DNA from 3 places in the Cupriavidus sp. C3SS-1 genome. Region 3 is predicted to be linked to each of the others. Evidence: predicted binding sites of a transcription regulator. Region 3 holds the regulator's gene; each other region holds the start of a gene.

Region 1 (3,271 bases), on a different replicon from region 3:
GCACGATTGCTCGAATGGCTCGGCCGGACCGGTACCGCGCTGGGCGACCATCGTTTGCGCATCATCGGCACGGCTGGCTCGCCGCTGACTCTCGAACTGAAAGCGGCGGTGGAACGGGCGTTCGGGATGCCGCTGCAGAACGGCTATGGCCTGACGGAGATGTCTCCCACGATTGCCCAGACCCGGCTTGAAGCGCCGCGCCGGGATTGCTCTGTCGGGCCGGCTGTCCCCGGTGTCGAGGTCCGGATCGTCGACACCGGGGGCAACGATGTCGAGCCCGGTTGCGCGGGCGAGCTGTGGGTGCGTGGTCCCAATATGATGAAGGGCTACTACCGCGATGCCGCGCAGACGCGTGCGGCCATCAACGATGAAGGCTGGCTCAATACCGGCGACATGGCCAGGCAGGATGACGATGGCGCGCTGTTCATCGTCGGCAGAACGAAGGAGCTGATCATCCGTTCCGGATTCAATGTCTATCCGGTCGAAGTCGAGCAGGTCCTGAACAGCCATCCCGCCATCGTGCAGTCGGCCGTGGTCGGGCGCCAGGTCGAAGGGAACGAGGAGGTGGTCGCGTTCGTCGAGCTTGCCGATGGCGTGTCCGTGGCGCGCGACGAACTGGACGCCTACCTGCGCGAACGCCTGTCACCTTACAAGCTGCCGACGGAGATACGGGCGATGGTCCGGCTTCCGGCCGCACCCACCGGAAAGCTGCTCAAGGGTGAATTGAAGACGCTGGCCGCAAGCACGGCGGATGCACGCCAGACCCTTCTATAGCCGCCCTGTATTTCGACGCGAGGGCCGGGCATGACGAGGCCGGCATCTGTGCTAACTTCTTTCAGTTCGGAAGGCATCGCGGGGAGACGGCACAAGGCGCAGCCGCGCCTCGATGCCAGTCCGCAAGCGTGCGCGGAAATCGCGCAAGGAAAATCAGTATGGCAACAGAATCGAAGCAAGGGGAGTTGAGCCGCGCGTTGGGCACGGACGTCAACGACGCCGAGGAAGAGGCCCGGGGCGACGAGAGTCAGGACCGGCATTTCGTCACGGCGCTGGCGCGGGGCCTCGAGGTGCTCAGCTGCTTTCGCAGCGGCGACAGCTTCCTTGCCAACCATGAGATTGCCATGCGCTGCGGGCTGCCGAAATCGACTGTCACCCGGCTCACCTATACCCTGACGAAGCTGGGCTATCTGCATCTCGTTCCGGACAGCGGAAAGTACCGGCTCGGCACGGCCACGGCAGCGCTGGGCAGTTCCATGCTGCTCAATCTCGACGTGCGGCAGGTGGCAAGGCCATACCTGAAGTCGTTGGCAGCCGAAACCGGGGCGGTCGTGGCGCTGACGACGCGAGACCGGCTCTCGATGCTGTATCTCGAATGCTGCCGCAGTACGTCGATCGTCACCCTCAGCCTTGATGTCGGTTCTCGCATTCCACTGGGAACCAGCGCGTCGGGGATGGCTTTGCTGGCAGCGCTGCCCGCCAGCGAGAGAGCCGACCTCATGGAGCGCATCCGTGACCTGGACGAGGGCAACTGGCCGCACACCGAGCGCGGCATCCTGAAGGCGATCGAGGAATTTCGCGCTACCGGATGCGTGACCTCGGCAGGCAACTGGATCAAGGAGGTCCATGGTATCGCCACGCCGCTATGGCCGGGCAGGGGGCTGCCCTTGATGACAATCAGTGTGGCCGGGGCCGCGGGCTATTTTCCCGTGGCACGCCTGCACGAGGAGATTCGCCCGAAGCTTCTGGATTCCGTAAGGGAAATCGAGCGGAATCTCGGTCAGCGCCCGGAAGCGCCGGCGCCGGAAAGACTGCCGATGCCCTAGCGCTCCGCGGCCCGATCCAGTCCGCGCCTGAAAGATCAGCGGTTGCTTTCCGATCGCAGGAAACCCCTCCGTTTGATCTTTGGCAAACCTATATATAGTGGCTGGTAAATAATGCTGCCCCATATCTAGTGTTTTTGGGGGCACGATGGGACCGAATTTTCACAGGACGCTCGTGGACGTGGAATCGTCCGTCAACGAGTACCTGAACCGCGAGGACTGGCGCGTCAACGCCAATGCGAACCAGGGCTACTCGCTGGGCGGGCTGATTCTCAACGTTGCGGGCAAGGTCACCGCGAACTACTGGCTCTCGCATGTCTATGCGCCGGAAGCCGGGACGGCCCATCGCGAGGGCGACCTTCACATCCACGATCTCGACATGTTGTCCGGCTACTGCGCCGGCTGGTCGCTGCGCACGCTGCTGCATGAAGGGTTGAACGGCGTGCCCGGCAAAGTGGAAGCCGCACCGCCGCTGCACATGTCGAGCGCGGTCGGCCAGATCGTGAACTTCCTTGGCACCATGCAGAACGAGTGGGCCGGGGCGCAGGCGTTCTCGTCGTTCGATACCTATATGGCCCCCTTCGTGCGCAAGGACAGCATGTCCTACGCCGAGGTCCGGCAACACATGCAGGAACTGATCTACAACCTCAACGTGCCGTCGCGCTGGGGCACGCAGACTCCGTTCACCAACCTCACATTCGACTGGACCTGCCCCGAAGACCTGCGGGAACAGGTGCCTGTGATCGGCGGCGAGGCGATGCCATTCCGCTATGGCGACCTGCAGGCCGAGATGGACGTGATCAATCGCGCTTATATCGAAGTCATGACCGAAGGCGATGCCCTTGGCCGCGTCTTCACCTTTCCGATTCCCACCTACAACATCACGCCGGACTTCCCCTGGGAGAGCGAGAATGCCGCGCGGCTGTTCGACATGACGGCCAAGTACGGATTGCCGTATTTCCAGAACTTCGTGAACTCCGAGCTCAAGCCGAACATGGTGCGGTCCATGTGCTGCCGGCTCCAGCTCGATCTGCGCGAACTGCTCAAGCGCGGCAACGGCCTGTTCGGCAGCGCGGAGCAGACTGGCTCGCTGGGCGTGGTCACGATCAACTGCGCCCGGCTGGGCTATCTGAATGCAGGCGACGAAGCCGGCCTGTTGCAGCGGCTCGATAACCTGCTCGATCTCGGCCGCGATTCGCTCGAAGCCAAGCGAGAACTGATCCAGAAGCTGATGGACCAGGGCTTGTTCCCTTACACCCGGCGTTACCTCGGCACGCTGCGCAATCACTTCTCGACGCTTGGGGTGAACGGCCTCAACGAGATGATCCGCAACTTCACCGACGATACCCACGACATCACCACGGAATGGGGATGCGGCTTCGCGCTGCGCGTGCTCGACCATGTGCGCGCGCGCATTGTCGAATACCAGGAAGCGACCGGCCACATGTATAACC
Region 2 (3,271 bases), 430 kb from region 3:
TGGAGTTTCCGATCGACCTGCAGGCCAGGCTCGAAAACGTGGAGCGCGAGATCATCCTGCAGGCGCTGTCGCAGACCGGCTTCAACCGTACCGCCGCGGCGCCGCTGCTGGGCCTGAACCTGCGCCAGCTGCGCTACCGCATCCAGCAGCTCGATATCCGCGAAGGCCGCGACGAGCGCGAGGAAGGGGAGGGCACGGCATGAAGGCTCCGGCTTCCGCCTCTGTCCCCGCCGGCTTCCTGCCGGACACCGAGGGCTGGGTGCCGGCCGCGCGCCGCGTGCCATCGCCCAATTTCGACGAACGGCCCGCTGGCATGCCGGTCGACCTGGTGGTGCTGCACAACATCAGCCTGCCGCCGGGCCAGTTCGGCAGCGGCGACATCGAGGCCTTCTTCCAGAACCGGCTCGACCCCGGCCGCCACCCGTTTTTCGCCACCATCCACCAGGTTCAGGTATCCGCCCACTTCCTGGTACGGCGCGATGGCGAGCTTGTGCAGTTCGTCCCGTGCGGCAAGCGCGCATGGCATGCGGGCCTGTCCGACTTCTTCGGCCGTGGCCGATGCAACGACTTCTCGGTCGGCATCGAGATCGAAGGCACCGACGACTTGCCGTTCACGGCCGCCCAGTACGCAACTACCGCGGCGCTGGTCAAGGCCCTGCGCGCCACGTTGCCGGTGCAGGCGATTGCCGGCCACAGCGACATCGCCCCGGGCCGCAAGACCGATCCCGGACCGCACTTCGACTGGGACCGCTTCGCTCGTCTGGCAGGGGTCCCGCAAAACCTGTTACCCTACCGCCCCTCGCACCACTAAGGCGCTCGCGGGTAGGTGCCGCGGCCCCATGTCGGTGCGATGTCACATGCCAATTCCCGAGGGTGGCGTGGGGCTATCGGGCGTGCCACACGGATAAAAAAAATTTCCAAAAAATGTGCGCCTGCGAACGACTTGGCGCGATCCCTTGTCGTAGCGCGGTTCCCGGCAATGTGGCGCTGCCGCACTTGTCATCCGGGTGTCGCAACCACGCTTGTCAAGACTGGTCATCCGGATTTCTTTCACTATACTTAGCCCAGATTTCCGCAGTGACCACTATATCTAGTAGTTCAACCGGGGAGCTGGCCAAGCGTTGAGGGGCGCTGTCGCAGACGTGGCGATAGTGGTTGAAACCCTGATGTGGGGCCGGCGCATCACAAGAGTCCCTGGCGAAATGTTTAGCAAAAGGCAGTCAGTCCAGCCGCCGCCAACGCACGGCAGGACACTTTCGCAGCCCATTTCGCCAGGGACTCTTTTGTCTCTTAAAACAGGCTAAAAAGACAGGAGTTCTTATGCAGACGGCCCAGAACGAAATCACCACGGGCGCAGCGGGCGCCGCCGGTATTGCAGGTACCGAGCAACAAGCCTCCGCCACCCAAGCCGGCACGACGAACTACCAGGATTACAAGATCATCCGCCGCAACGGCGCCGTGGTGGCGTTCGAGCCGTCCAAGATCAACGTCGCCATGACCAAGGCCTTCCTCGCCGTGAACGGCGGGCAGGGCGCGGCTTCCGCACGCGTGCGCGAGATCGTCGAGCAACTGACGCACGCCGTCGTGCGCGCGCTGGTGCGCAGCCGCCCGAGCGGTGGCGCGATCCATATCGAAGACGTGCAGGACCACGTCGAACTGGCCCTGATGCGCTCGGGCGAGCATGAAGTGGCCCGTTCCTACGTGCTGTACCGCGAAAAGCGCGCCCAGGAGCGCGCCAGCGCCAGCGCGCAGGCCGTGGCCCGCGTGCAGGAATCCGGCATCCAGTTCAACGTGACCGACGGCGGCGTGAGCAAGCCGCTGGACATCGTTGCCCTGCACGCGCTGCTCGACAACGCCTGCGCCGGCCTGGGCAAGGCCGTCAGCGCCGAGCCGATCCTCAAGGAAACGCTGAAGAACCTGTACGAAGGCGTGCCGATGACGCAGGTGTACGACTCCGCCATCCTGGCCGCGCGTACCCTGATCGAAAAGGACCCGGACTACAGCCAGGTCACCGCCCGTATCCTGCTGCACACCATCCGCAAGGAAATCCTGGGTGCCGAAGTGACGCAGGCCGAGATGACCACGCGTTATGCCGAGTACTTCCCCAAGTTCATCGCGCGCGGTATCGCCGCCGAGCTGCTGGACGAGAAGCTGGCCACCTTCGACCTGGCCCGCCTGGGCGCCGCGCTGGACGCCGGCCGCGACTTCCAGTTCAACTACCTGGGCCTGCAGACGCTGTATGACCGCTACTTCCTGCACATCGACGAGACTCGCATCGAGATGCCGCAGGCATTCTTCATGCGTGTCGCCATGGGCCTGGCCCTCAACGAAGCCGACCGCGAAGCGCGCGCCATCGAGTTCTACCAGCTGCTGTCGTCGTTCGACTTCATGTCGTCCACGCCGACCCTGTTCAACTCGGGCACCCAGCGCTCGCAGCTGTCGTCGTGCTACCTGACCACGGTCTCGGACGACCTGGAAGGCATCTACGAAGCCCTGAAGGAAAACGCGCTGCTGTCCAAGTTCGCCGGCGGCCTGGGCAATGACTGGACCAACGTGCGCGCCCTGGGCTCGCACATCAAGGGCACCAACGGCAAGTCGCAAGGCGTGGTCCCGTTCCTGAAGGTGGTGAACGACACCGCCGTGGCCGTGAACCAGGGTGGCAAGCGCAAGGGCGCCGTCTGCGCCTACCTGGAGACGTGGCACCTGGACATCGAAGAATTCCTGGAGCTGCGCAAGAACACCGGCGACGACCGCCGCCGCACCCACGACATGAACACGGCCAACTGGATCCCGGACCTGTTCATGAAGCGCGTGATGGAAAACGCCGAATGGACGCTGTTTTCGCCGTCCACCTGCCCGGACCTGCACGACAAGGTCGGCAAGGCATTCGAGCAGGCCTACCTCGGCTACGAAGCCAAGGCTGCCAACGGCGAACTGAAGCTGTTCAAGAAGGTTCCGGCCATGCAGCTCTGGCGCAAGATGCTGGGCATGCTGTTCGAAACCGGCCACCCGTGGATCACCTTCAAGGATCCTTGCAACATCCGCAGCCCGCAGCAGCACGTCGGCGTCGTCCACAGCTCCAACCTGTGCACGGAAATCACGCTGAATACGAACGACAGCGAAATCGCCGTGTGCAACCTGGGTTCGGTGAACCTGGTGGCCCACCTGGCCAAGCAGGCTGACGGCTCGTACGTGCTCGACCACGCCAAGCTGCAGAAGACCATCCGCACCGCCATGCGGATGCTCGACAACGTCATCGACATCAACTACT
Region 3 (3,271 bases):
GCCTCGCACCATCGCGCCGGATGTCCAGCCGCTGCCGTCGATGCGCCCGTTGCGGCGCGCCGGGTAACGGCATAGCAATTGGGGCTCGCCGTCGCTGGCGGTGGCCGCGTAGACGAGATTCGCCGCAACGTAGTTCGCATCGGCGGAAGCGTCCAGGTTCCGTGCGGCAACGGCATGGCCGCTGCAGTCGATCATCGTCTGGTCGGGCATCGTGGCTTCGCGCGCGTGGCTGCTGCCGCTGAAGCGGACCAGCAGCGCGTCACTGCCTGCAATACCGGGTTTGGCGCAGCCTGGTATGGCTGCTATCGATGGCTGGCCGCAATCGTCCGCACCGCTGATTGCGGGCTGGGCCGGCGCCTTGGCTGCCGGATCGGGACGCCAGCCGCCTTGTCGGATCAGCAGGGAAAGAATACTCAGTGCGCGCTGTCCGCGTTCCTCCAGCAGGACCCGCTCCGCGGTGGCGAGATAGGCTGCGCGGCATAGCAGGAACGCAGTGCCGGCAACGGCTGTGACCACCAGCCCGAGCGCCAGGCCGACCATCATCTCCGTCAGCGTGAAGCCATTCGCTGGCAGATTGCGGAAATGGCCACGTGCAAGGCGGGATCTCATGGCTGCATCCACAGAGCGATGCCGCGCAACGTGGCCGCCGCACCCGGCTCTCCAGTCCCCAGTCTGGCAATAGCCAGCTTGCCGCCAACCGGGCAAGCGGGTTGCCCCGTGTCTTGAAGCAGGGAACAGCCTTCGGCCGAGACCGGATCGGACCGGTTCATGGGCGCAACGCCCAGCTCCTCGATCTCCGTGAATTCTCCGGCGGCTCGCATTGCATGCGCGAGTTGCTCATGGCCGCGCAGCCGCGCCAGTGCTGCGGTCCCCCCGCTGGCCAGGGGGATCAGGCCGACGCTGACGATCAGCAGGGCGCAGAGCGACTCGGCCAGGGCATGGCCGTAAAAATGGACAGAACGAAAGCAAGGCTGCATGGCAGGCGGAGATGGTGGCGGTGAGGCCATCAACGTAACGTGCTACAGGTCGCCGATCCGTGGGCAAACGTAGCGAGACTGGCAAATTTGGTTGCGCGACGAAGGCGTTGCATGAAATGGGCAGCGGGCAGCGGCAACGCGCTCGGCAGTCCGGAATTGGTGTATGGCACCAATCTCACCATCCAGGCGGCTTACGCGGCGCGTCGCGACGCTGTACACGCTCACCGGCAATATGGTGGACTACACCAGGCAGAAGGGTTGGCGTATCGACCTGCTGACGCAGGGCGAGCGCGTGGTCGTGAAGCCGAAGGTGGATGCGGAGCACCCGGTGATCACGAGGCTGACGCCGTCCACGGACGAGTGCCCGGCAGGATCAGTTCCAACCTGCTGGACTTTTCCGCACTGAATGGCTCGGCATTGAGCTACTCGGTGCCCGGCGTCAACAGCGACGGCAAGATCGATGCCTCGGACAAGGTGACTGGCACCAACGACAAGGTTCTTGTCGTATCGGGCGTGTCCCGCCAAGGCAATTTCGGCTCGACCATCTTCCCGGGCGTTGGTGGTGGTGGAGGGGGAGGCAACCACCTGAAGGTTGCCAGCGCGACGACCCGCGATGTCATCAGCGATTGCCAACTCGCTGACTGCAAATGGCTATGTCCTGCAAGCCGTTCCCGTGGATGCCGCAGATGCCTGCGGCACCTGCACGCTGGACCAGGCCGGCACGCGCCTGAATACCGTCGGCGCGAACCCGGCGGCGTATCTGCAGAACCGCCGGGAACGCTGAGCGTGTGGCGCTAGCGCTTGCTGTTTCCTGCCGTTACCTCGGCCAGCACATCGGAAAACTCGGCGACGTCCTCGAAACTCCGGTACACCGAAGCAAAGCGTATATAGGCGATCTTGTCGAGCTTGCGCAGTTCGCGCATGACGAGTTCACCGACCTGGCTGCTCGGAATTTCCTTCTCGCCGAGCGCCAGCAGCTTTTCTTCAATGCGGGTGATGGCTTCGTCGATGGCTTCGGCGGAGACCGGGCGCTTGCGCAGCGCCAGGCGCATCGAATCCTTCAGCTTGGCGCGGCTGTAGTCCACGCGCGAGCCGTTCTTCTTGACGATGGCCGGGAAGAACAGTTCGATCCGTTCGTAGGTGGTGAAGCGGCGGTCGCAGGCTTCGCAGCGTCGGCGCCGGCGCACGGCGTCGCCGTCTTCCGACATGCGCGTGTCGAGCACCTGGGTATTGGAATGTCCGCAAAAGGGGCATTTCATGCCTGACCACCTTCAGAGTAAAGCCCCGTCGCCTTGGTATCTTGTCCTTCTGCGGCAACCGGGCGGGTTGGCGAGGCCCGCAAGCGGCACGATGGCGCGCCCGCGGGGCTGCCGGCCGCCCTCGCGGGCGGCCTTGCGTCATCAGCCGTAGACCGGGAAACGCTTGGTCAGTGCCGACACCTGCTCGCGCACGCTGGCGATGTTGCCGGCGTCGTGCGGGTTGTCCAGCACGTCGGCGATCAGGTTGCCGACAATGCGCGCTTCTTCTTCCTTGAAGCCGCGCGTGGTCATGGCCGGCGAGCCAACGCGGATACCCGAGGTCACGAACGGCTTTTCCGGATCGTTCGGGATGGCGTTCTTGTTCACGGTCAGGTGCGCTTCGCCCAGGATGCGCTCGGCTTCCTTGCCGGTGATGTTCTTGGCGCGCAGGTCGACCAGCATCACGTGGCTTTCGGTACGGCCCGAGACAATGCGCAGGCCGCGCGCGATCAGCGTTTCGGCCAGCACGGCGGCGTTCTTGACCACCTGTTCCTGGTAAGCCTTGAATTCCGGCGTCAGCGCTTCCTTGAACGCCACGGCCTTGCCGGCGATCACGTGCATCAGCGGACCGCCCTGGATGCCCGGGAAGATCGACGAGTTGATGGCCTTCTCATGCTCGGCCTTCATCAGGATCACACCGCCGCGCGGGCCGCGCAGGCTCTTGTGCGTGGTGGTGGTGACGAAGTCGGCGTGCGGCACCGGGTTCGGGTAGACGCCCGCGGCGATCAGGCCGGCGTAGTGGGCCATGTCGACCATGAAATAGGCACCGATCGCCTTGGCGACCTTGCTAATGCGCTCGAAGTCGATGCGCAGCGCGAAAGCGGAGGCGCCGGCGATGATCAGCTTCGGCTTCTTTTCGTGGGCGAGCTTTTCCAGCGCGTCGTAGTCGATGTCTTCCTGTGCGTTCAGGCCGTAGCTGACCACGTTGAACCACTTGCCGCTCATGTTCAGGGCCATGCCGTGGGTCAGGTGGCCGCCTTCGGCCAGGCTCATGCC

What was found. Region 3 encodes NrdR, which represses ribonucleotide reductase genes. Its sites were predicted from a motif close to CACNANATNTNGTG; they were not measured.
Region 1: ACIGJC_RS26840 (ribonucleoside triphosphate reductase) is a predicted target of NrdR. The motif match lies at 1,907-1,920, and genes of this name have one in related genera.
Region 2: ACIGJC_RS13390 (ribonucleoside-diphosphate reductase subunit alpha) is a predicted target of NrdR. The motif match lies at 1,083-1,096, and genes of this name have one in related genera.

The regions. Positions count from the first base shown of each region.
Region 1 covers NZ_CP172700.1:2,356,013-2,359,283, reverse strand. The annotation lists gene ACIGJC_RS26850 (class I adenylate-forming enzyme family protein) at 1-774, shown strand, start outside; gene ACIGJC_RS26845 (IclR family transcriptional regulator) at 933-1,820, shown strand; gene ACIGJC_RS26840 (ribonucleoside triphosphate reductase) at 1,966-3,271, shown strand, end outside.
Region 2 covers NZ_CP172699.1:2,882,301-2,885,571, reverse strand. The annotation lists gene ACIGJC_RS13400 (sigma-54-dependent transcriptional regulator) at 1-203, shown strand, start outside; gene ampD (1,6-anhydro-N-acetylmuramyl-L-alanine amidase AmpD) at 200-811, shown strand; gene ACIGJC_RS13390 (ribonucleoside-diphosphate reductase subunit alpha) at 1,321-3,271, shown strand, end outside.
Region 3 covers NZ_CP172699.1:2,449,591-2,452,861, reverse strand. The annotation lists gene ACIGJC_RS11415 (PilW family protein) at 1-609, opposite strand, end outside; gene ACIGJC_RS11410 (hypothetical protein) at 606-977, opposite strand; gene ACIGJC_RS11405 (hypothetical protein) at 1,141-1,383, shown strand; gene ACIGJC_RS11400 (hypothetical protein) at 1,591-1,761, shown strand; gene nrdR (transcriptional regulator NrdR) at 1,772-2,236, opposite strand; gene glyA (serine hydroxymethyltransferase) at 2,378-3,271, opposite strand, start outside.